One region of the Candidatus Defluviilinea gracilis genome, then DNA from elsewhere that is predicted to be linked to it. Evidence: riboswitches for the same ligand, from Rfam matches in the RefSeq annotation. Region 1 holds a riboswitch; the other holds the start of a gene.

Region 1 (11,789 bases):
GACAAGCGATCCTTGCGGAAGTATCGACTCTGTTGGATTATCTCAAAGCCACCTTTCGCCCCAACTCGGACGTGACGTTTGATCGCCGTTCCTACGAAATCCGCACCACACCCCTGCTCATGCTCGACGACCTGAAAGAAAGCGGAATCAGTTCCGTGTGGGCAGAGGATAAACTGCACCAGATTTTGAATCACCGCTACTACGCCAACCTGCCGACGGTGATCACGTCCACGCTTGACCCCGAGTCGTTTGCGAAGAGTTACCCGAGTTTGTGGAATAAGTTGCTGGATACGGGCAAGTGTCAGATCTGCGTGATTGATATGCCGCCGTATCGGAGAGTCGGCAAGACGAAGAAGGCGGCGAAGAAAACGTCTAAATGATTAGCCGAAAGGCAGTTCAATTTCACCTACTCCATCGCCAAAATAAGACTCTGCTGTTTGCGATATACTGAAATTTGGAGATTAAAACCATGACCCAATTCAATCGCATCACATTCGATCCGTTAGTGATGGGCGGGCGCCTTGGTCGTTAATCTCGTCGCTAACGGGATGAATGCCGCCGAGATCGTGAAGGATTATCCCTATCTCGAGGAGGAAGACGTTCGTCAGGCTCTGCAATACGCGGCGTGGCTCGCAGACGAATCGATTCAAATACTGGAACCGTCTGCCGCATGAGGTTTCGGCGGGTCGCGTAGCATCCTGCCTCAGTTCATGAAAGTCCGCTCAAGCGGACTCATTACGCCAGCCCCGAAGGGGCTTCCACATGCTGAGCCTTGGATTGAGCTTGTCGAAATCAGGTAGCTTTAGCCCCGCTCGTTGAAAATCGCTGAGCAGTTACTACATCTATCTGTAACTCAACAAAAAACAACCTCCACGCGGAGGTTGTTTTATTTCCAAAAATCATCAACCCAGTTGAAAACTCTCCTCAACGAGGCTTATGAGAATCTGCATAGGCACATCTGGAATAATCTTCCGCGTCTTGATATAAAGCGGCGGGAAATCAACTCTGTTGAGGAGAACTACTGAATGTTACCTACCTACTTACTGTCCCTGCGCGAAGGATTCGAAAGAGCGATCTACCATCTATCCGCAACGATTGATCGCCATGGAAAGGTTATAATGACGAGGAAGAGAAATTAAGCAAAGATACCCCGGCTCAAAGGCAAAAGCCGAAGGCTGGTAAACGAGAGATAGAAACGATCCTACAATTCAATATCCGAGATCAAGCAAAGTAAAGTAACGTATTTATCCATGGAGGTTAGATGACAACGCCTACACCGACAATCTCAGAGATTCGTCAATATCTAACGGGTTTTTCTCAAGAAGGCGGCGAAAACTGGCAGGAGGAGAATCAGCGGTATTTAGACGCCCACGCGCATCGTTTTCACGAATCCCTGCGCTTTATACCGTCTGGAAATCAGGGCGAGAGGCTGTTAGAACTGGGGGCGGCGCCTTATTTCACCACCTTGTTGCTGAAAAAGTATTTTCCGTACTCGTTGTCCCTGTCAAATGCGGTTATTCCCGGAGAACCGTCTGAAAGTTCGATCAAACTCACAAAGCCCGCCATCGGCGAGGAGCATGTGTTTAAGTATCAGACCTTCAACGTCGAACTGGACCGTTACCCATACCCCGACCATAGTTTCGATACCGTGTTGTGCTGGGAAATCATCGAGCACCTGGCGCTTGACCCTACGCATATGCTGATGGAAATCCATCGCGTGCTCAAGCCCGGCGGCAAGTTATTGATCACGACCCCCAACGTGCTTGTATTGCGCAATATCCTTGCCCTGCTTAAAAACAGGCAAAATATCTATCATCCCTACTCGGGTTATGGCGTGTACGGCCGCCACAACCGGGAATGGACGCTGGATGAATTGACCCAGATATTAACCGGTTGCGGCTATTCGATACGCGCCGCGGAAATTGTCGATACGTATGCTCATCGCGGATACTCGAAGATGCTAAAATGGTTCTTTCCATCCCTTCGCGATATGCTTGTGGTTCTCGCGCAGGCAGAAAACAACGCGCCACCATACTACCCGGAGAACCTCTATACCTCCCTGCCTAAAAATTACTTGAGTGAGAACCCGATACCCAGCCACTTGCAAGACTCTTGATCCTCATCCGTTGGGAGCGGCAATAAAATTGACTCAACCCCTCTCCATGTGGTACACTGCCGCCACAATTCAATAGCCCTGCAAGGCGCTCTTATCCAGAGAGGCGGAGGGAACGGCCCGACGATGCCTCGACAACCTATCAACAATGTTCTCATTAGACTACCGTTGAAAAGGTGCCAATTCCTACAGACGGATGTTCTGGGAGATGAGAGGGTTTCAAACCAAAAACTGATTTGCCCTTTCTGCTCGTCTGAAAGGGCAAATTTTTTTAAAGGAGTTAGAACGAAATGAGCAACACTTTTATGACCTCCCCCAAACTGATGTTCACGTCTGAATCAGTGACGGAGGGACACCCCGACAAAATGTGCGATCAGATCTCGGACGCGGTGCTGGACGCCTGCCTTGAGCAGGACCCCCGCTCGCGCGTGGCGTGTGAGACCGCCACCAAGACCGGCTTCGTGATGCTGTTGGGCGAGATTACCACCAACGCGAGTTTCAATTACGACGCGCTCGTCCGCAAGGTGGTGAACGAGATCGGCTACGACTCGAGCGAAAAAGGATTCGACGGCAACACCTGCGGCGTGCAGGTTGCCATTGCCAAACAATCCGGCGACATCGCCATGGGCGTGGATAAAGCCCTCGAAGCCAAAGCCGGCGAAATGACCGAAGCCGAAGTGGAAGCGGTCGGCGCAGGCGACCAAGGCATGATGTTCGGTTTCGCGTGCAACGAAACGCCCACCCTCATGCCCCTCCCCATCTACCTCGCGCACAAGTTGACCCGTAGACAAAGCGAACTCCGCAGAGATGGGAGCATCCCCTGGCTGAGACCCGATGCGAAGAGTCAGGTTACGATCGAATACTCGCAAGGCAAGCCCGTCCGCGTCGATACGGTTCTCATCTCCACACAACACGCGCCGGATGTTTCGCAAAACGAAATCACCGAGATCGTCACCGATCAGATCATCATGCCTGCGCTTCCCGAAAACATGGTGGACAAACATGTGAAGGTGTACGTCAACCCAACCGGGCGATTCGTGGTCGGCGGTCCGATGGGCGATGCGGGCGTCACCGGTCGCAAGATCATCGTAGATACCTACGGCGGCATGGGACGTCACGGCGGCGGCGCGTTCAGCGGCAAAGATCCCACAAAGGTGGATCGCTCCGCGGCATATGCGGCTCGCTACGTGGCGAAGAACATCGTCGCCGCGGGACTCGCGGATCGAGTCGAAGTGCAAGTTGCCTACGCGATTGGAGTCGCGCGTCCGCTTTCGGTGAACGTCGAAACCTTCGGCACCGCGAAGATTGCGGATGAAAAGATCGCCTCCCTTGTGGATGAGTATTTTGACCTCCGCCCCGGCGCGATCATCCGTGATTTGGGCTTGCGCGCGCCGATCTACCGCAAAACCGCCGCCTACGGTCACTTCGGTCGCGACGATATCGAATTCCCATGGGAACGGACCGACAAAGCCAGCGCGCTGAAACAAGCCGCGGGTCTATAATGAAAATCAAAAAACGGACAGCCGCTCGGCTGTCCGTTTTTTGATTCGTATGACGTTGCTACGGTGTGGCTGTTTCCGTCGGGCTTGGAACGATGATGGTCGGCGTCAGAGTTGGTTCAGGCAATGCTCCATTCGGCGCCGCAAGACCGAGGTGGATGGCTTCGTAATCGAGGAACGCGTCTCCATTCGCATTGTTAGATTTCAAGAGGATGCGGATCTCGCCACTGGATGAAATGTAGCGCGAAATGAACGGCAGTGCCATCAACTGCTTGCGCCACTCCACCGAACTATCCACGTTGGTGGCGCCGATCGTGAGCCATTTCTTAGATCTCCAATCGTACAGCGCAATGGTCCAAACCTGCGTCGAAGGTCCCGGCGATTTATAGTTGAGTTCCAGCGCCATGCCGGTCACCAGCGAGCGGTTTAAATCTGCCGGGATAAAGAATGACTGGTACCCGTCGTACACGCTAGACGGCGTCTGGAAGGCGACATACGCCTGAGGATTGTTATCCGCTCCCTTTTGGTCGAACAGGCTCAAACTGGCGAGCGAACCGGTGACCGATCCTTTGCTCGTTGTCCATGCGGTTGGGAAGATCGTGCGAACCAGCGGCGAACCGGGAATGGAGGTGTTCGTCGGCAATGGGCTGACCTGCGTAAGCGTATTGGTTGGCACAAACACCGGCGTATTCGTATTCACTGGCGGGTTTGTTACTCCGACCACCGGCGTGTTCGTGTTCACCGGCGGATTCGTCACTCCGATCACCGGCGTGTTCGTGATGGTCGGCAAACTCGTCGCCGGCGGCAATGGCGTGTTCGTGACCGTCGCGCTGGGGAGCGCGATACTCGTGGATGTTGCCGTATTCGATACAACAGTTGTCGGCGTGGATGTGAATGTGCTGGTCACCGGCACAGACGGCGTGTTGGTAGATGTTGACACAAACGTGGGAGTAACGTTCGGGCCCGCCGTTGCGGTTGGTCCGCCTGTGCCATTTGCCGCCTCAGCCCGGGCGATGACTTCGATCTCACCAAGGGCGGCGGCATTGCCACTCACCGAATTGAACTGAACGCGCACGACGCGAGTAAACACTTCAGGGAAGTCCACATTCGTGCCTGTGTCGGTCAACGGACCCGAGTTTTTATTGGCAACTTCAACAGTGCCTGCCGCGTCGCTATACAAACGGACGGTCGCATCCAACACCTTGTTCGATGAGTCGAAACTGGCAGGGTTATACAAACGCACCGTGCGCACAGTGACTGGAACAGGGAAGGTCAACGTCACCCATTGCGCGCTGGGGTTGCCGCCGCCACTCGACCAATAACGCGGGGTGGCGCCGTTGGGGATGCTCATTTTCACGCGACGGTCATTGATGCCGCTGGGCGAACCACTGCCTGTCGAAGAAACCGACACGGTCGCGCCGGTGGCGAGGTTGGTCCACTTGGCGGCTTCCGCATTAGGCACATCGATCATGGTATGCCCGGCATGACAACCGACACACGCAGTCACTGCGCCGGGGCGACCATAGTTTTCGCCCGCTACGTGCGCCGCGCCAGGGGATTCGAAGTAGAACTTGTTATTTCCAACCAGCGGAACTTCATAGCCCGGCTGAGCGGAACGGATCTGCTCGAACAGCGGCACATTGGCTGGGCTTTGCGCCGTCACAGAACCGTCCGGGTTAATCTGCACCTCCTCAAGCAGGATGGGCCAGTCGAAGGCTTCGATGGAGCCGGTCTGTTGCGAACGCTGGTGATCGATGAAAAAGCGGATGGTGTTCGCCGAACCCACAGGCATGGCGTTGAGAATATTCACATCCACCGGCGCATTGAAGTACACGTTCAACGCCTGGAAGGTAAACGTCCCATCGGTGTTGTAAGGACCTTGCGCCAGCGGAGGCAGTTGGCTGGGGTTTTGGGTGATCTTGTCGGCGATCACCGGCGCGGAACGAGGGCGGATCGCGCGCGCGCGGAGTTCGGTGGTGCCAACGTTATCGTACAGTTTGGTCAAGCCACTGCCATCGGCATTGATGATGTATAAGCCGTAATCCTGTGTCGCATCTTGCGCCCACGAGATGATCACGCGACCATCGGGCAAGACATCCGGTTCACCGGCGTAATTGCCCACGTACACGCCGTACGAGTTGGGGTTCGTCTTCACAAACTGTTGAACGCTTTCATCGCGAGTAGTAATGCCGATGATGTGTGAATAGCCATTGGGTCCGCGCTGGTAGCGTCGGATTCCGCCAAAGCCTGCGGCTTCCGTTCCGTTCGCCATCGGGAAGAAGGTGGTGTAAATGGAACCGTCCGGCGCGATCGACCCGCCGTACGCATGGTTAATGTTGCTTCCGTTGAACGTCGTGTTGGATTGCCCGGCAAACTGTTCGAGATCGGTGCCATCGGGGTTGATGGAGGCAAGGAACCAGGAATTGCGTTCCATGTTGAACTTGCCGCCCGGCTCGAAACAGCGCGCGCCGGAACTGTTGAGGGCGCACAAGCCGTCTTTCATAATATATCCGCCGCGCGGGTCTGGGATGGTGCCCATATCGTTGGTAGCGACATGATGGTTGCGCCACCAGCGCGAAAAAACGATCTTCCCGGTCAACGGGTCGACGAGCGGACGATCCGCGCCGTTACGTTCGGATGTGATGCGGTGCAGGTTGGATCCATCGCCGTTGACAACATACAGGTTGCTGGTGCGCGCCGCGCCATACATGCCGAACGAGGGCCAGCGCGTGGACGAAAACGCAACGCGCCCATCCGGAAGCCAGGCGGGATCTGTATCGTCGTAGCGAGAGAGGGATGAAGCCACCCCGCCAAACTGCGACATGTTCAGGTTTTGATCTGCAAAGGTGAGTTGCCTTAGCCCGGTGCCGTCCACATTGATCACGTAAAGCCGCCAGGCGCCCGGGTTATTCATCGGATTTGACGAATAGGAACCGTTTGCCAAGCCGGCGAACACGATCTTTGTTCCATCGAACGAAACGTCCGGCGCGTTAACGTCGATCAGGTTCATCGACGCGGCGGTTGGGGCGGCGCCATCGATCAAAGTGCGCGTGGCGCCGCTCGCTTCACGGACGATCAACTTGCCCGGGGCGGCAACTTGAAAGCGGCTATATGGCATTACGCCCGGCATTGAGCCGCCGGCGGGGTAGTACACGCTTCCGTTCGTCGGGATCTTGCGCGAGACGAACACGATCGCGTAACTGAGCGATTGCTCGCTGGCGCTGGCTTGCGCTGGCGCCACTGCTCCAAACCCTGTGGAGAGAAGCATGAGAAGGAGTAAGCCGACATTCATGACTTTCCTTGCAATCTTTGTCGAAATAGTAAACATGGGACCTCCAGGAAATGAATTGCCACACGAGTGGGCAAACCCTTTTCGATCAGGGTGTGCCTAAAGGTTACATGCCAACCACTTGTATTGAAAGTTTCGCTAAGCAAAAGTTACAAACATTTTTGTAAGAGTCGTCTGAACGAAAGTACTGGGCAGACCAGAGTACCGGCGCGCCTCGTTTGAACTGCCTAACAAACATGCAAAGTGGAAAAATCGCTCCGATTCCCCAGAAGCAAATGCGTGTTTTAAAACCTTTCCGCCGACAGCGGAGTCAAACCCAATTGCGACGCCTCTCCCCGCGCCAGCTGTGAAACCAGTTTGCCGGTGATCGGTCCCAGCGACATACCCAGCATGGCGTGACCAGCCGCGACGATCACATTTTCAAGCTTCTTCACGCGCGAGACGATCGGCAAGCCATCGGGCGTGCACGGGCGAAGACCGCGCCAAATCTCGATGACCCTCGCCTCCGCCAAACCAGGCAGGTAGTCCGACGAGGCGTTTCGCATTGCCGCCACCCGCCGGGGATTGAGCGAAAAATCCATGCCAGCCAGCTCAAGCGTCCCGGCGATGCGAAGCGCGTGACCAAGGGGGTTGATCACCACACGCGCCTCCGAAAACAATAGGGGCAGGCGCGGCGTCACCGGCGGATTTTCCACCGTAACGCTGTATCCCTTGGCAGGCTGAATCGGGATACGCAACTTCAACGCCCGCGCCACCTGTGGCGACCACGAACCGCTCGCAAGGATGATCTGCTCCGCAGTGAACTCGCCGCGCGTGGTGTGAACTTTCGTCACCCGCCCGCCTTGGGATTCAAACTCAAGCGCCTCTGTCTTTGTGTGGAGTTGGGCTCCCAACTCTTGAGCCTTTTCCGCCAACCCGACGACAAAGCGCCGCGGGTCGATACGCCCATCGCGCGGGTAATACACGCCGCCCGCGATCGACGGCAACAGCGCAGGCTCGAGTTCGAGCGCTTCATCACGGTTCACCATGCTGACGGGAATCTTGAACTCTTCGAAGAGGCGTGTCTCACGCCGTTCTTTTTCGAGCGCTTGTTTTGTAAGACATACCAGCAATGAGCCTTTGCCCTCGAAGCCAAAATCAAAGCCAGCCGTTTGCGACAGTTCTTCATACAGAGCGCGGCTGGCAAACAACAGATCGCGCAAGACCGGCAGAGATTTCAACATCTGCCCTTCGCGGCTCGCCCACACAAAACGCGCTAACCAGCGGATTAACTCAGCATCCATGCGCGGCTTGATGTAAAACGGACTTTCAGAGTCGAACAGCCAGCGCAACCCATCGCCCAACGCGCCAGGTGACGCGAGCGGCACGGCATGACTGGGCGCGATCAACCCGCCGTTGCCATACGAACATCCCGAAGCGATCTCGTCCTTTTCGATGAGCGTCACCCGCGCGCCTTGTTTTGCCAGAAAATAGGCTGAGCACACGCCGACTACTCCCCCGCCGATGATGAGAATTTCTGCGTTGGACTTCATGAAGTTATTATAGCAAACCGCTCATCGGTGTGGAATCGGAGGGAAGGGTAGAGTTATCACATGTGGTTTTGTTGTCCGCTAAAAGTTACCTTTACTCCGTGTGTTCCGTGATATCCGCGCGCAAAAGAGCATGGCTCCAGACTTAAGAAACGCTTGCTTAGGCTACTCAACCAGCGAGGGTTGGATGTGGTGTATAATCTCCGCATCAATAATCTACATCAGCAGTCCACCGCTGTTTTCGACTGAGGGATACTCACTCTTTACACGTGCAAGGCTTCTGAAGAACAGGAAACCATTTTGAACTTCACACAATTTAATTTAGATTCCCGCCTCATGCAGGGAATCAAAGTCGCGGGGTATGAAACTGCCACACCGATCCAAGAGGCGGCGATTCCCGCCGCATTGCGCGGACGCGACATCATTGGCACCGCGCAGACGGGAACGGGCAAAACCGCTGCGTTCGTCCTCCCCATTCTCAACAAACTGCTGGATGGACAACGAGGAATGCCGCGCGCGCTCATCGTCACGCCGACGCGCGAACTCGCCGAGCAGATCAATCAGGTCGTGCGCGCGCTGTCGGCGGGGACGGGGCTGAGGAGCGCGACCATCTACGGGGGCGTCGGAGCCGACCGTCAGATCAAGGCATTGCGTCAGGGTGTGGAAATCCTGGTGGCTACGCCGGGGCGTCTGCTCGACCTCATCGGGCAACGCCATGCGAAAATGAATCGCATCGAAATTTTGGTGCTCGATGAAGCCGACCGTATGTTCGACATGGGCTTTCTACCCGATGTGCGCCGCATCATCAAAGCCGTGCCTGAACAGCGGCAAACGATGCTGTTCTCCGCGACCTTCCCCGCCGAAGTGGAACAACTCGCGGCGCAATCGCTCGTTGAGCCGCAAAAAATTGCGATGGGTATCAGCAAGCCCGCGGTCACGGTGAGTCATGCGTTATATCCCGTGCCGCAACATTTGAAAACGGGGTTGTTATTGCGCCTGCTCAAACAAACCGATTCGGATTCGATTCTCGTTTTCGTGCGCACGAAACATCGCGCCGACAAGGTGGCGAAACAGATCGCGCACGCGGGTTATCGCGTCACGAGTCTGCATGGCAACCGCACGCAGGGACAACGCGAGCGCGCGCTTCACGGTTTCAAAACGGGACACTTCCACATCATGGTCGCCACCGACATCGCGGCGCGCGGTCTCGACATTGACAGCATCACGCACGTCATCAACTACGACATGCCCGACACCGCCGACGCCTACATCCATCGCATCGGACGCACGGGGCGCGCGCAACGCACAGGCGACGCGTTCACTCTGGTCACCGATGAAGACAAGGATATGATCCGCGCTCTCGAACGCATCATGGGGCATCCATTGGAGAAAAAGACTCTGCCCGACTTCGACTACTCGCCTCCCGCCCCGCCTCGGTCTGGTCACCAGCGCCGTGAAGGGACTCGCCCCCCACGCCCCGCCCCCACGCCGACGAGGTTCTCGAAGAATCGACTCGCGCCGAGGCGAAGATCGTAATCGGCGAATAGTATGACAAACAAAAAGAAAATTGACCCCATTCCCGAGGAATTCGGCAGTTACGAAGAAGCCGCCGAATTCTGGGACAAACACGATACAACAAAGTACCTGCAAAATTCGCGCCCTGTAAAAGTCATCAGCGAATTTCGTGAGCGTCGCTACGAAATTGCCATTGATGAAAACGTCGCTCAGGTGCTTCGGAAAGCGGCAAGGAAAAAGGGCGTTACACCCAGCCGCCTTGCAAACGACTTGCTACGTCAACGACTTGCCACAAGAGCATGACAAACTCCATTCCGAACACAGCTGACGATAACATGCTGGAAGAATATAATTTCAGCAAGGGTATTCGGGGTAAATACGTTGACCGCTTCAAGGAGGGGAGCAACCTCGTCGTCCTTTCGCCCGATGTGGCTGAGGTATTCACAGATTCCGAATCCGTGAATGAAGCTCTGCGAACGCTTATTAAAATTACGCGTGAAAGTAAAAAGATACCTGCGTAACAACGAACCCGTCTCAATGAGAGGCGGGTTTTGAATCAAAAACAGCCCCGCGAAATCGCGGGGCTGTTCTCTTGTCAAACTAGCTCACTGTGGTGACGTTGCTAGCCTGCGGACCCTTCGGTCCCTGTTCCACGGTGAATTCGACTTTCTGGCCTTCCGTCAGATTCTTGAACCCATCGCCTTGAATGACGGAGAAATGGACGAACACGTCCTTGCGGCCTTCGCGCTCGATGAAGCCGAAGCCTTTTGTTCCGTTGAACCACTTGACCGTTCCGATAATTCTGTCAGACATTGTATTTGCCTCCTTTGGCAAAAGTAAAGATGTAGGCGTCCTGTTCGTTCCATCGGAGGTAAAACAAAACTGAAGTCGGTCTGATCTCCGTAACGCGACATTCATGTCGCTCTTGCGCAAGAACAACCTGAAAGACGAGATAAATCTCGCCTTACAGCTTTACCGCGTAAGGTGAGTTACTAACCCGAGATCACGTATTATAAGGAAACAAAACGGGACGAAGGTTTTGCCTTCGTCCCGTTTGAGTCCAACGTGTATTGAAGTGAATATCTCTGCATTTCCAAATCTGGCTAATCTTCCACTGGGGCGCAAAAAGTTCCAGTAATCGTCCAGGTTTGGCCATCTTTTTCTGCCGTATCATCAAAGTATCCCGATTCCTCTAATGCCTCCCACTGCTCAACCATCATTCCGCCGTTCTGCCAAAATTTCCCGTACACATAGGAGTTCCAGGAATACCAGAATACCTCACCCTCGCCGCATCCTGCCGCGGGCGCGTCAGCTACAACGGGCGCTTTCGGCTGAGGCACGTGAACCATGATTACCTGCCCCGCCACACGCAACACCCCATCTAGACCGGCATACTTGCCTGGAACGCGGCAAACCACCTTGCCCGTTTCAGCATCCTTGAGAACGCACTCCACAGGGATAGACGTTCCACTGGAAGTCATGTGGGCATTCTTCAATTGCTGTGGGGTGACCCCGGGTATATAAAAAACCACGCGCGAACCAGCCGCGCTGGCTGAGCCAACATTCACCCCCAAGGCTGTCGCAAATACCGCCAAAACCATTACGTATGCAAACCATTTCTTCATTGTTTTACCATCTCCTTTTTATATAGATTGATAACGATGCCATATTCTTGCATATCTTTTTTTAAATGGCAATGGCTATAACCGACAGCCGCGCAAAGCCACAAATAAAATGCAAAGCGTAAAGTTGTAACCTTTTTTAGCGTGTCGAACACGGAACGCCCGGCCGATTAAATGATCACGCCCCGGAAGTTCCGGGGCGTGTTTTGATTCGTCCGGCGG
Region 2 (11,789 bases), on a different contig from region 1:
CCTCCACCACAGGTCGAATCGTTTTCGGGTGCAACACTTTCGCGCCGTAATACGCGAGTTCCGCAATTTCGCCATAACTAATTTCAGCCAACGTCTGCGCCTCTTTCACAATACGCGGGTCGGTCGTCATCACGCCGTCCACGTCGGTCCAGATCCACACCTCATCGGCGGGCAAGGCTTTGCCGATGATCGCGGCGGAATAATCGCTCCCTCCGCGCCCCAACGTGGTGACGATTCCATCGGGTGTCGCGCCGATGAACCCCGTTGTGATCGGCACAATGCCCGCATCGAGGATTGGATTCAACGCCGCGCGCGTCTTCTCTGTCGTGACTTTGAAATCGGGATTCGCGTTCTGGAAGTGAGCGTTCGTGACGACAAATTCGGCTGATTCAATCCATTCGGCTTTTATCCCCGCCTCGTTCGCCACCGCCGCCAGCAAGCGGACGCTCATCCGCTCGCCCAGCGACGCCACCGCATCCAACGCGCGCGGGCTGGCTTCGCCGATCACGGCGATCGCGTTGCATAAATCGATAAGCGCGAGAATCAGAGAGTTGATTTCGATTTTTGTTTGCTCGCGGAGTGTTTCATCCTTGACGAGCGAATCAAGCGCGGAGAAGTGTTTTTGCCGAAGCGTGGATTCGGCCTCCGCAAGCGAATCAAGCTTCCCCTGCGCGGCGAGCGAAGCCGATTGGAGCAGAAGGTCGGTCACGCCGGACATCGCCGAGGTCACGACCACGACGCGCGCCCAATCCTTCTTCGCATTGCAAATGATCTGCGCCGCGCTGACGAGCGCATCCGCAGAACCGACGGACGTCCCGCCGAATTTCATCACGAGTGTTTTGCTTGACATACTCTTCTCCTTGAACTTAAGACCTGACAGGTCTTCTAAGCGTATTGGTCTATCCTGAGGCTTGCGCGGACAAAGATCACTGACGAGCGAACTTTTGCGGAGACCTGTCAGGTCTATGTTTCGAGATAAAAAAACGCCCCACGTTTCCGTGAGGCGTTGCGCATTTCGAGATAACTTTTGTGCGAGTTACTTCATCCATCCAAGCGCAAATTCCTCACGGAGAGTTCCTGAGGTAGTAGTAGTCATGGTGGTGAAGCAAGCGTGTTGCATGTTGGGCGGTATTCTATGCGAGGCATGAGATTGAGTCAAGTGACGAATTTCGAATTCGCCATCTACTTGAGCGCCTGGTCAATGTCCCAAAGAATATCTTCGATATCTTCGAGACCGATCGACAGGCGGATAAAATCGGGGCTAACGCCGGCGGCGAGCTGTTCTTCTGCCGAAAGTTGCGAGTGGGTGGTGCTGGCGGGATGGATCGCCATGGATTTCGCGTCTCCCAAATTGGCGACGTGGCTGAGCAGTTGCAACTTGTCGATGAAACGCGCGCCCGCTTCTTTGCCGCCGTGAATGCCGAAGCCGAGCATGGCGCCCGAGCCTATGGGGAGATATTTTTTTGCCTTTTGATGATCGGGATGCTTTGGTAAACCTGAATAGGTGACCCACTTAACTTTTGGATGATCCTCTAAAAATTCCGCTACGCGTTGCGCGTTTTTACAGTGTTGTTCCAAGCGCAGGGAGAGGGTCTCCAATCCTTGCAGGAACCACCAGGAAGCGATGGGCTGTTGACACGCGCCGAAATCGCGCAGGATGCCCGCGCGGGCTTTGGAGATGAAGGCGGCGGGACCGAAGTCGTCGGCGTAGACTACATGATGATAGGAAGGATCGGGTTCGGTAAAGTTTTTGAAGCGCCCGCTTTTTTTCCAATCGAAATTTCCCTTGTCCACGATCGCGCCGCCGATGGCTGTGCCATGCCCGCCGATGAATTTGGTGGTGGAGTGGGTGACGATGTCTGCGCCCCATTCGAACGGGCGGCATAAATACGGCGTGGCAAAGGTGTTGTCGATCATCAAGGGAATGGCAAACTCGCGCGCGATGGCGGCGGCTTCTTCAAACGGAAAGATATTGACGAGCGGGTTGGAAATGGTCTCGCCGTAAATAATTTTGGTGTTGGGTTGAATGGCGCGCCGAAAATTTTCGGGGTCGCTGGGGTCAACCAACGTGACCTGGATGCCCAATTTGGGAAATGTATATTTGAACTGTGTGACCGTCCCGCCGTATAAAGTGGACGGCGCGACGATATGGTCGCCCGCTTCGCAAATGGTCAAAATGGCGGTGGCTTGCGCGGCATGGCCCGAACTGGTCTCCACGGCGCCGATGCCGCCCTCTAAACTGGCAATCCGTTCTTCAAACACGCTCGTGGTCGGGTTGGAGATGCGCGTGTAAATGTGACCCGCTTCTTGCAAGGCGAACAACCGCGCGGCGCGTTCCGTGCTTTGCAGATCGTACGCGGCGGTCTGATAGATCGGAACGGCGCGGCTGCCGGTCGCCGGGTCGGCTTCGTAGCCCGCGTGTAACTGCCGTGTGGAAAAACCGAATGTGCGAATATTCTTCATTGCGTTATGTTCCGTACTATCGCTCCACGTCAAACGCCGTGTTTTGATAGACGTAATAGTTCAGCCAGTTTGAATACAACAAATTGGCATGACCGCGCCAGCGCACGTTTGGAACTTGAGACGGGTCGTCATTGGGGTAATAATTTTTAGGGACGTGGATCGGCAAACCCTTGTTCACATCGCGGTCATACTCGCCTTTCAATGTGAGCGGATCGTATTCCGAGTGACCTGTTACGAAGATGTGCTTTCCATCCTTCGAGCCGACGATGTACACCCCCGCCTCCTCCGACTGCGCCAAAATTTGGATCTCGCTCACTTGGGCAATATCTTCGCTGCGGATTTCCGTGTGGCGCGAATGCGGCGCGAGGAAAAGATCGTCGAATCCGCGCAATAAACTTTCATTGGGCGCCAAGACGCGATGCTCGAACACGCCGAACATTTTGCGCGGCAAATCATATTTCGGAATCCCATAGCGGTGATAGAGCGCGGCTTGCGCTCCCCAGCAGATGTAAAAGTTGGATTCGACGTTTGTCTCCGCCCAATCTAAAATTTGGGTGAGTTCATCCCAATAATCCACATCTTCAAACGGCATTTGTTCGATCGGCGCGCCGGTGATGATCAACCCGTCAAACTCTTCGTTTTTTATTTCCTCAAACGTTACGTAGTGATTAAGCAGATGCTCGGCGTCCGTGTTTTTCGACTCATGCGTGGCGGTGTGCAGTAAAGTGATCTCCACTTGCAACGCGGAGTTGGACAACAGCCGCAGTAACTGAGTTTCCGTCGCGATCTTGGTCGGCATCAGGTTCAGGATCGCCACGCGCAAGGCGCGGATATCCTGGCGGAGCGCGCGGTCCTCGTCCATGATGAACACGTTTTCATGTTCCAGCGTGGCGCGGGCGGGAAGGGTGGCGGGAATTTTTACAGGCATGGGAAAAGAAAGGATGAATTCAGAAGGATGAAGGATGAAAATTCATCCTTCCTATTTCATCCTTCATCCTTTCTTAGTTGAGCGCTTGCTCCAAATCCCACAAGATATCGTCAATATCTTCGAGACCTACACTCAAGCGCACGAAGTCGGGTTTCACGCCCGCGCCGAGTTGTTGTTCCTCATTCAGTTGGCTGTGGGTGGTCGAGGCGGGGTGGATGGCGAGACTGCGCGCATCGCCCACATTGGCAAGATGGCTGAACAATTGCAGGCTGTCAATGAACTTTCTGCCCGCTTCCAAACCGCCCTGGATGCCGAAGCCCAAAATCGCGCCGGCGCCCTTCGGTAAATATTTTTTCGCGCGCGCATAATCGGGATGGCTCTTGAGTCCGGGGTAGGTGACCCACGAGACCTTGGGATGCTTCTCCAAATATTCGGCAACGGCTTGCGCGTTCTGCACGTGACGCTCCATGCGCAAACTGAGCGTTTCGAGTCCTTGAATGGTCTGCCATGCATTGAACGGAGCCTGGCACGCGCCAATGTCGCGCAGCACATGCACCCGCGCTTTGATGGCGAACGGAGGCAAGCCCGCGCCCGTTAAACTGGAATACACCAAGCCGTGATAGGAAGGATCGGGCGTGTTGAAGTTTTCAAACTTGCCGTTGCTCCAGTCATAGTTGCCGCCGTCCACGATGACGCCGCCGATGGTGGTCCCGTTGCCAGTGATGAACTTGGTGGTGGAGTGGGTAACGATGTGCGCGCCCCACTCAAACGGACGGAAGAGATACGGTGTGGCAAAGGTGTTGTCGATCAGCAGTACGAGGTGATGTTTTTTGGCAATTTCAGCAACTTCTTCAAACGGGAAGACGGCAATATCGGGATTCCCCAACGTTTCGCCGTAGATCACTTTGGTGTTCGGCTTGATCGCCGCCTCGAAATTCTTCGGGTCGGTTGGGTCCACGAACGTGACTTCGATTCCCAGCTTCGGCAGGGTATACGCAAACTGGTTGTATGTGCCGCCATACAAGTGCGATGAAGAAACGATATGGTCGCCAGCGCTCAGCAAAGTGAAAATAGCTTGCGCTTGCGCCGCATGACCCGAACTTGCGGCAAGAGCCGCCACGCCGCCTTCGAGCGAAGCGATACGCTGTTCCAGCACGTCGGTGGTTGGGTTCATCAAGCGGGTGTAGATGTTCCCCAACTCCTTGAGCGCGAACAGATTCGCGGCGTGTTCGGTGTTCTTGAACTGATAGCTTGTTGTCTGGTACAACGGCACGGCGCGGCTCCCGGTGGTTGGGTCGGGCGAATACCCGGCGTGCAACTGACGCGTGCTAAAACCATATTGACGTTCGACGACTGTGGACATGAAACTCTCCTTGAGTATGATTTATCCGCCCATCAGGAGAAGTTTAAAAAATTTACCTCTCCTGAAAGCACAAGAAGAGGCATCATTGACGATTCCGTCCTCTCATCTTCCAGATGTGAATGGCCGTTGCCATTCATATTTGCCGAATTTGGCACCATAACTTTTGGTTTGGTTGCCGAAGCATCAAAGGGTCGGTCCCTCCGCTTCTCTGGATAAGAGCGAATATTTAATTGCGCGTGTTATATCACGGTGAATCGAAATGTGTCAAGAGTTAAATGTGTTTTAGTCATGGGTTTCCCAGGAAAGCGCGCGACGTGTTCCAACGAATGACACGGATCGTGGCTTTGCAATAGACATAAAAGAGAACGTTTACACACTGGTTCGCCATATCCGAGCGTTCCGTCCTTGAAAACGCCATAGTTGAGTGCGGTATAATCCCAACCGCAATGGCTCGAAGAAAATCCCCCGAAGATTTATCTGTTGAAGAATTACGCCGTTTGTTGATCGAGAAACGGCGCGGCGCGCGGCGTGAACGGCTGGAGCATTTTAAAAGAACAGGCAGGGTCGTTGCGGTGGAACCGGACGCGCTCGAGTCGTCTGCTCCGGTGGTGGAGACGCTTGAGGAAACCGGCGACCAGCCTCAAGTTCCGGAGTCGAAGCGGCGGCGTGCCATGGACCGAGTCCTGTTGGCGGTGGAAGTCCTCGCGGTGGTGGGACTCGTCGGAGTCCTCATCAGCGGGTTCGGGGTCTTGCGCGATCTCAATGAAGAAGTCGCATCGGCGTTCGTGCAGGTGGAGTTGACGCCGACGCCGTTGGTGATGGCGGTGGTGCTTCCGTCGGGACATGTGCCGCCCGACGCGCAGGGAAACACGCGCCCGAACGTGGAGGAGATCCCCGAACATCTGCGACCGATGGTGCAGTCGCTGGAAAATTTGCCGATCCCCACATCCGCGCCTGATCAGGCGATCCGTTTGCAGATCCCCGCGTTGAGCGTGGACGCGCCGATCGTGCAGGGCGATGGTTGGGAGCAACTCAAAAAAGGAGTTGGGCAAAATCTCGCATCGGCGAACCCGGGCGATAATGGGAATGTGATCCTTTCGGCGCACAACGATGTGTACGGCGAGTTGTTCCGCTATCTGGATAAACTTGTGCCCGGCGATCAGATCATCATTTATACTCAACAGCGGCAGTATGTGTATGTGGTGGACCGCACGGCGGTCGTGGAGCCGACGGCGGTGGAAGTGATGGCAAGCACAGGAAGCCCAACCGTGACGTTGATCTCGTGTTATCCGTATTTGGTTAATGATGAGCGGATTGTTGTGTTTGGAAGGTTACAGAATTAATTGTTGATGTGCTGGTCGAGTAGCCCCGTGTAAGTCGGGGCGTATCGAGACCAGATTGTCAGTAAGCAAAACAATTTTCAAAACAAGAATTTGTGGTCTCGGTACGCCCTTCGCAACTAACGCTCAGGGCTACTCGACCACCGTATGAAATAAAAAGGAGTACATCAAATGGCAAAAAATAAAAGACCGATCGTAAACATGGCATCTTCGCAAAAGACCGTCGAGTTTAACCCCGACTACACTCACGTCAAAAAAGATCTGGCGCGTATCGGAACCCTCGCGGGGTTTTTCGTCGTCGTGTTGATCGTGTTGTCGTTCTTTCTCAAATAAATTTTTGCCACTGATTTCACGGATTTTTACAGAAATTTAAAATCCGTGTGAATTCGTGAAATCCGTGACTAAAGAGGTTTTATGTCGCGCATGTTTGTCCCCGGTCCCGTTGACGTTGCCGATGAAGTTTTGCAAGCGCAAGCCGCGCCGATGCTTCCACACCGAAGCAAAGAGTTCGAAGCCATCTTTCGCCGCGCTTCGGAAAAATCGCAAGGACTTTTTTATACCAAGTATCGCGTCTTCCTCAGCGCCTCGTCTGGGACGGGTTTGCAGGAAGCTGCGATTCGCAACTTTGTAAACAAGCGCGTCCTTTCCATCGTCAACGGCGCGTTTGCCGATCGTTGGTACGAAGTCGCCGTGTCAAACGGAAAGGATGTCGAGAAACTTTCTTTCGACTGGGACAAACCCGCTTCGCCCGACCTTGTGGCTGATTCAGTCAAACGCGGCGGATTCGAAGCCCTGACCGTCGTCCACAACGAGACGTCTACCGGGTTGCAGAATCCCGTGAAAGAGATTGCGGAGGCTGTCCGCGCGGTTTCGCCAGAGACGTTGATCCTCGTGGACGCGGTTTCATCCCTCGGCGGCGCAAAGATCGAAATGGATGCGTGGGGACTCGACATGGTTCTCACCTCGTCGCAAAAATGCCTCGCGCTTCCACCGGGACTCGCGCTTGGAGCCGTCTCAGACCGCGCCATGGAAAAAGCCAAGTCGGTCGAGAATCGCGGCTGGTACTTTGACCTCGTCCGCATGGAGAAGCATCGCGTGAAAGATTCCTCTCCCGCCACCCCGGCGATGTCGCTCATCTTCGCGCTCGATTTCCAACTGGATCGAATCTTCGCCGAAGGACTTGATAATCGCTTCGCGCGTCACTCCGCCATGGCAAAACGAGTCCAAGATTGGGCGGACGCGCACGACCTCTCGATGTACGCGCCCGAAGGCTATCGCTCGCAAACGGTGACGACGATCAAGAACGAGCGCGGCATCAACGTCTCTGAATTGAACGCCTTCCTCAAACAGCGCGAGATGCGCATCGCGGGCGGATACGGTCCGATCAAGGAATCCACCTTCCGCATCGCGCACATGGGCGAGATCCAAATGGAAGACATCGAGAAACTGCTTGTGGCGATGGAAGAGTACTTGAAGAAAAGTTGAAAGTTGCAGGTTGGAAAGTTGAAAGTTGAGAGTCTGGCAGATTTTGATTTCTTGCCCAGACTCTTTTTTATTTATAATCAGGCAACATGGATTCGAAACCTGTGACCTTTGACCTGCAACTTGAAACAATGATCTATGGCGGCGACGCGATGGGACGCCTGCCCGACGGTCGCGCGGTCTTTGTCCCGTTTGGGTTGGCGGGAGAAAAAGTCCGCGCGAGGTTGACGGAGGAGAAGAAAAATTTTGCGCGCGGGCAAATTCTCCAAATTCTCGAACCCTCAAAAGATAGAATTCAGCCCAGATGCAAACATTTCTTTTCTCCTCTCGCGCTGAGCGGAGCGCTAGCGGAGACGAAGCGGGGAGAGGGGACAGGGGTGAGGGCTTGCGGAGGATGCCATTACCAGCACCTTCCCTACGAAAAACAACTTGAGATAAAAAACGAAATTCTGATTGACCAACTCAAGCGCATCGGCAAGATCGAAAACCCGCCCGTTCAGCCGATGATTGCGTGTCCCACTCCATGGAATTATCGCAATCACATGCAGTTCTCGCTGGATGAACACGGCAAACTTGGTTTTCAAGCGCCCAACTCAAACAAGATAATTCCTATCGCTGAATGTCACCTTCCCGAACCAAGCATCAACGATTTCTGGCATCAACTTGAATTCGAGCCTGAAACAGACATCGAGCGAGTCTCTCTTCGCGCGGGAAACGATGATGACTTGATGCTCGTCCTCGAATCGGATTCTCCTGAGCCGCCTGAACTCGAGATCGAAGCGGGGATTTCCATCGCGCACGTGTACGAAGAAAACTCCGTTGTCATCGCGGGGAATGACCACATCCTCATCCGCGTGCTTGACCGCGATTTCAAAGTCTCCGCCGCGTCGTTCTTTCAAGTGAACACGGTCATGGCAGGGAAGATGGTCGAACACTTAATTACCCAATTACCAATTACGAATTCATCTACTTTACTCGACCTCTACTGCGGCGTCGGTCTCTTCAGCGCATTCTTCGCTCCCAAATGCGGACGCGTGATCGGCGTGGAAGCCTCCTCATCTGCTTGCGAAGACTTCACGGTGAATCTCGACGAGTTCGATAACGTGGAGTTGTACGAAGGCGCTGCGGAGGAAATTTTACCGAGCCTCGTGGGGCGGATTGGTAATCCGCCCGATTACGTGATTGTTGATCCTCCCCGCGCGGGCATCGAACGTCACGCGCTGGACGCCATCGTCCAATTGAAGCCGCAGAAAATTGCGTATGTTTCCTGCGACCCGTCCACGCTGGCGCGGGATGCGGCGAGGTTGATCCAGGGCGGATATACGTTGAAAGAGGTGACTCCCTTCGACCTGTTCCCGCAGACGTATCACATCGAATCCATTTCGTTGTTTGACCTCTTGCATATGTGACTCTTGCTCTGCCACAGAGTCCACAGAGACTTTTGAGAAAGGCTTTTTTTCTCTGTGTTCTCCCCTGGCGCCGCCCGCCAGGGCAGGTGTGTGGCGAAAAGGACTTTCGCAAGAGGTCTATTTGAAAAAAGAAGAGCGACCCGATTGGGTCGCTCTTGTGATTTACGCCTTCTTATCTTGATCCGTCTTGTTCGTCATACTCTTGCGGATATCAGAACGGAGTTGCTCCGCTTCCTCCGAGCGTTTGCCTTGCGCTTCATTCGAGAGCGCGCCGAAGCGGTCCGAGAGGAGCATGGCGAGCAGGGCTTCCATGATATTGCCCGAGCCGCTCTCTTTATCCGCGCCGACAACCACGCGTGGGACCACATCCACTTTGGATTGTTGGATGGCTTCGGCAAAACGATTCAGCACAGTTTGCGTCACCTGGAACTGCGGCCCGCCATACGCGCGGACTTGTTCCTCGGTGGCTAACGCCTGCGCGATACCGATACGCGCTACCTTCTCGGCTTCCGCTTCTGCCAGCGCGCGGATTTGCGACGCCTGCTGGATCGAGCGTTGATATTCGGCTTTACCCTGATTCGACTGGATCTCGATGTTGAGTTCAGCCTGCGTCATGTTCGTTTGCATCTCGGCGCGGGCTTCGGCTTCGCGGAGTTCGCGTTCTTTCACCGCGGCTTTTTCCTGTCGGTCATACGTTTCAATTTGTTCCGCCGCGATCTGCCGCGAGCGCAACTGCGTGAGGATCGTTTCGATCTGCGTGTCGTTCTCAGGTGACGACGGCGTGCCGATCAACACTTCTTCCAACTCAAGATTGTAGTGCCTGAACTTTTCTTTCATCTCTTCGCTGGCAATGCGTTGAATGTCACTGCGTTCTTGCAGTAGCTGAATCAATGTGCGCGTCTGACCGATGTTCTTGAAATATGCCGCCACCATGGGGTCGAGCGTCTGCTCGACGAGACGTTTGATATCGCCGAAGCGTTGCACGACCAGCGGGGCTTTCTGATAGTCAATGTGTACGACTACCGACAAAGGTAGCGACGGCTCGAACGCGTCCTTTGTGATGAGCGAAACTTCGCTGAGGTTCTCATCGAACTTGTGCGCGCCTGTCTGGTTGCGGATCCATTTGAGAATGAAGTTGGTGGTCGGCACGGGAACCACGTTGCCCGCGTAGGTGTTGAACGCATACTTGCCGGGGAGCAGCGCTTCCTCCCACACGCCGCGTTGACCTCGCGCCACCAACTCGCCGTGACGATATTCCTTGCCCGAAAGGTCTTCGCCTGTCGCGCCTGTATACGAAACGACCACGCCGACACTGCCCACATCAATGATCGTCTTTTTGATCATTTCCACAGTGGCAAACAAGCGGTTGACGTAATAGGTGCCTTCCACCAACACTTGCAGTTGACGCCCGCGGAAGCCGCCCGCTTTCAAAAACTTATCGGGGTCTTGAAATTTATTGTGATACGTCGCGTCATTTTTCGGGTCGTCGCCGACCACGGGAGCGATGATCTCGCCCTGCGCCAGCGACGGTCCATCGTGGACGGTGGCAATGCCGATCTTGTCATCGGTGTCTTTGATAATGACCGGCACAAACCCGCCGCGTTCGGCGATCACTTGCGCCATGCCTTGAATCACTCCCATTTCTTCACGCGATAACGGCATCGAGTACACGCGCTCATCCGTCAGCACGATGAACTGCACGAGATTGATGGCAAACGTCCCTTCGCGTAAGACGCGGCGTTGCGGTCCGCGTTGACCGCCGTTCTTGAAAAAAGATTCCACGTCTTGAAAATCGAAAGCGGTCTCATTGGTCGCGAGCGCCTGCGTTGGTTCGAGCAGTTTGCCGTCGCGCGCAAAGATATAGCCCATCTTTCCCTGCGGAATGGTCACCAATGGAACCAGCCTCACCACATATTGGATCGGCATCAGGTAATGCAGACCGCCGCGCAAGACCTTCGGTTGAAAGCCTGCTTCGCCGTTGAGCGCGATGAACCCGCTTTTCACCGAGCCTTTGAAACCGAATCGCTTTTCTACGATACCGATGCGCGTGTTGGGGATGAATCGGATTCCCAAAAGCAGGAAGAGAACTACGAAGCCCATCAATCCCGCGCCTACTAAAAGCAAACCTGTCATTTTGACCTCCTTTGGTCACAACTGTATCTACGCAATCACCGCCCCGCAGGTTTCGTTTAGAACCTTGCCGAAAAACATGCGAGGCGTTAGTTCATCCAGCAGTTCAACTGCCGGATGAACTTTGGGTATTTTCGCTAATCTTCCGCGATCACGATCACTTTATCCTCGGATGAAAAGACAACCGCTTCAGACTTCTTTGGGTTTGTGTGCACGCCGTACGCCTTACCCGCCATTTTGGCTTCGCCGACAAGCCGGTAGCCGAGCGCAGTTTCCCCGCGCCTTCGCGCCGCCTCGACCACCGTATAAAAGTTGACCGCTTCGCCGAGAGTCACATAATCGCTGATGGGTTTGAGATAGATCTCCGCGCCTTCGGGGTCGAAGATGTCGGTGAACACATGGAACAGTTCGCCGTTCTCTGAAAGTTGCGACATCATCAAACTGACAAGATGTTCACTGACGATGAAATCGTCCACTTGTGTGGCTTCGGCGAGTTCGCGGTTGCGCAGGTCGAGCATCTCGCTGACGATGGAGAACGGCGTTTCGTCTTTCTCAGCCATGTCGCGCAGATGCAGTAATGTGACGAGCGTCTTCGCGTCCGCTTCTTGCGGCTCCATGGTGCTGTACGCCAGAACAATGACGTGATCGTATTCTTCCACGCCGAGTTTGTTGAG

What was found. Region 1 has a riboswitch for S-adenosylmethionine ahead of metK (methionine adenosyltransferase). Riboswitches for the same ligand answer to the same signal wherever they lie in the genome.
Region 2: linked by a shared signal. The riboswitch ahead of AC16KF_RS13025 (O-acetylhomoserine aminocarboxypropyltransferase/cysteine synthase family protein) and the one ahead of metK (methionine adenosyltransferase) in region 1 are both predicted to bind S-adenosylmethionine.

Annotation. Positions count from the first base shown of each region.
Region 1 covers NZ_DBNHEF010000067.1:137,932-149,720, forward strand. The annotation lists gene AC16KF_RS10880 (ATP-binding protein) at 1-380, shown strand, start outside; gene AC16KF_RS10885 (DUF433 domain-containing protein) at 522-674, shown strand; gene AC16KF_RS10890 (class I SAM-dependent methyltransferase) at 1,262-2,116, shown strand; SAM riboswitch class I at 2,205-2,328, shown strand; gene metK (methionine adenosyltransferase) at 2,404-3,615, shown strand; gene AC16KF_RS10900 (DUF7402 domain-containing protein) at 3,674-6,904, opposite strand; gene AC16KF_RS10905 (NAD(P)/FAD-dependent oxidoreductase) at 7,186-8,433, opposite strand; gene AC16KF_RS10910 (DEAD/DEAH box helicase) at 8,731-9,966, shown strand; gene AC16KF_RS10915 (CopG family antitoxin) at 9,979-10,248, shown strand; gene AC16KF_RS10920 (hypothetical protein) at 10,245-10,466, shown strand; gene AC16KF_RS10925 (cold-shock protein) at 10,546-10,758, opposite strand; gene AC16KF_RS10930 (hypothetical protein) at 11,049-11,570, opposite strand.
Region 2 covers NZ_DBNHEF010000074.1:61,116-72,904, reverse strand. The annotation lists gene AC16KF_RS13040 (aspartate kinase) at 1-850, opposite strand, end outside; gene AC16KF_RS13035 (O-acetylhomoserine aminocarboxypropyltransferase/cysteine synthase family protein) at 1,183-2,463, opposite strand; gene metA (homoserine O-acetyltransferase MetA) at 2,480-3,391, opposite strand; gene AC16KF_RS13025 (O-acetylhomoserine aminocarboxypropyltransferase/cysteine synthase family protein) at 3,465-4,754, opposite strand; SAM riboswitch class I at 4,854-4,973, opposite strand; gene AC16KF_RS13020 (sortase) at 5,201-6,097, shown strand; gene AC16KF_RS13015 (hypothetical protein) at 6,266-6,427, shown strand; gene AC16KF_RS13010 (pyridoxal-phosphate-dependent aminotransferase family protein) at 6,509-7,579, shown strand; gene AC16KF_RS13005 (class I SAM-dependent RNA methyltransferase) at 7,666-8,985, shown strand; gene AC16KF_RS13000 (SPFH domain-containing protein) at 9,148-11,118, opposite strand; gene AC16KF_RS12995 (CASTOR/POLLUX-related putative ion channel) at 11,253-11,789, opposite strand, start outside.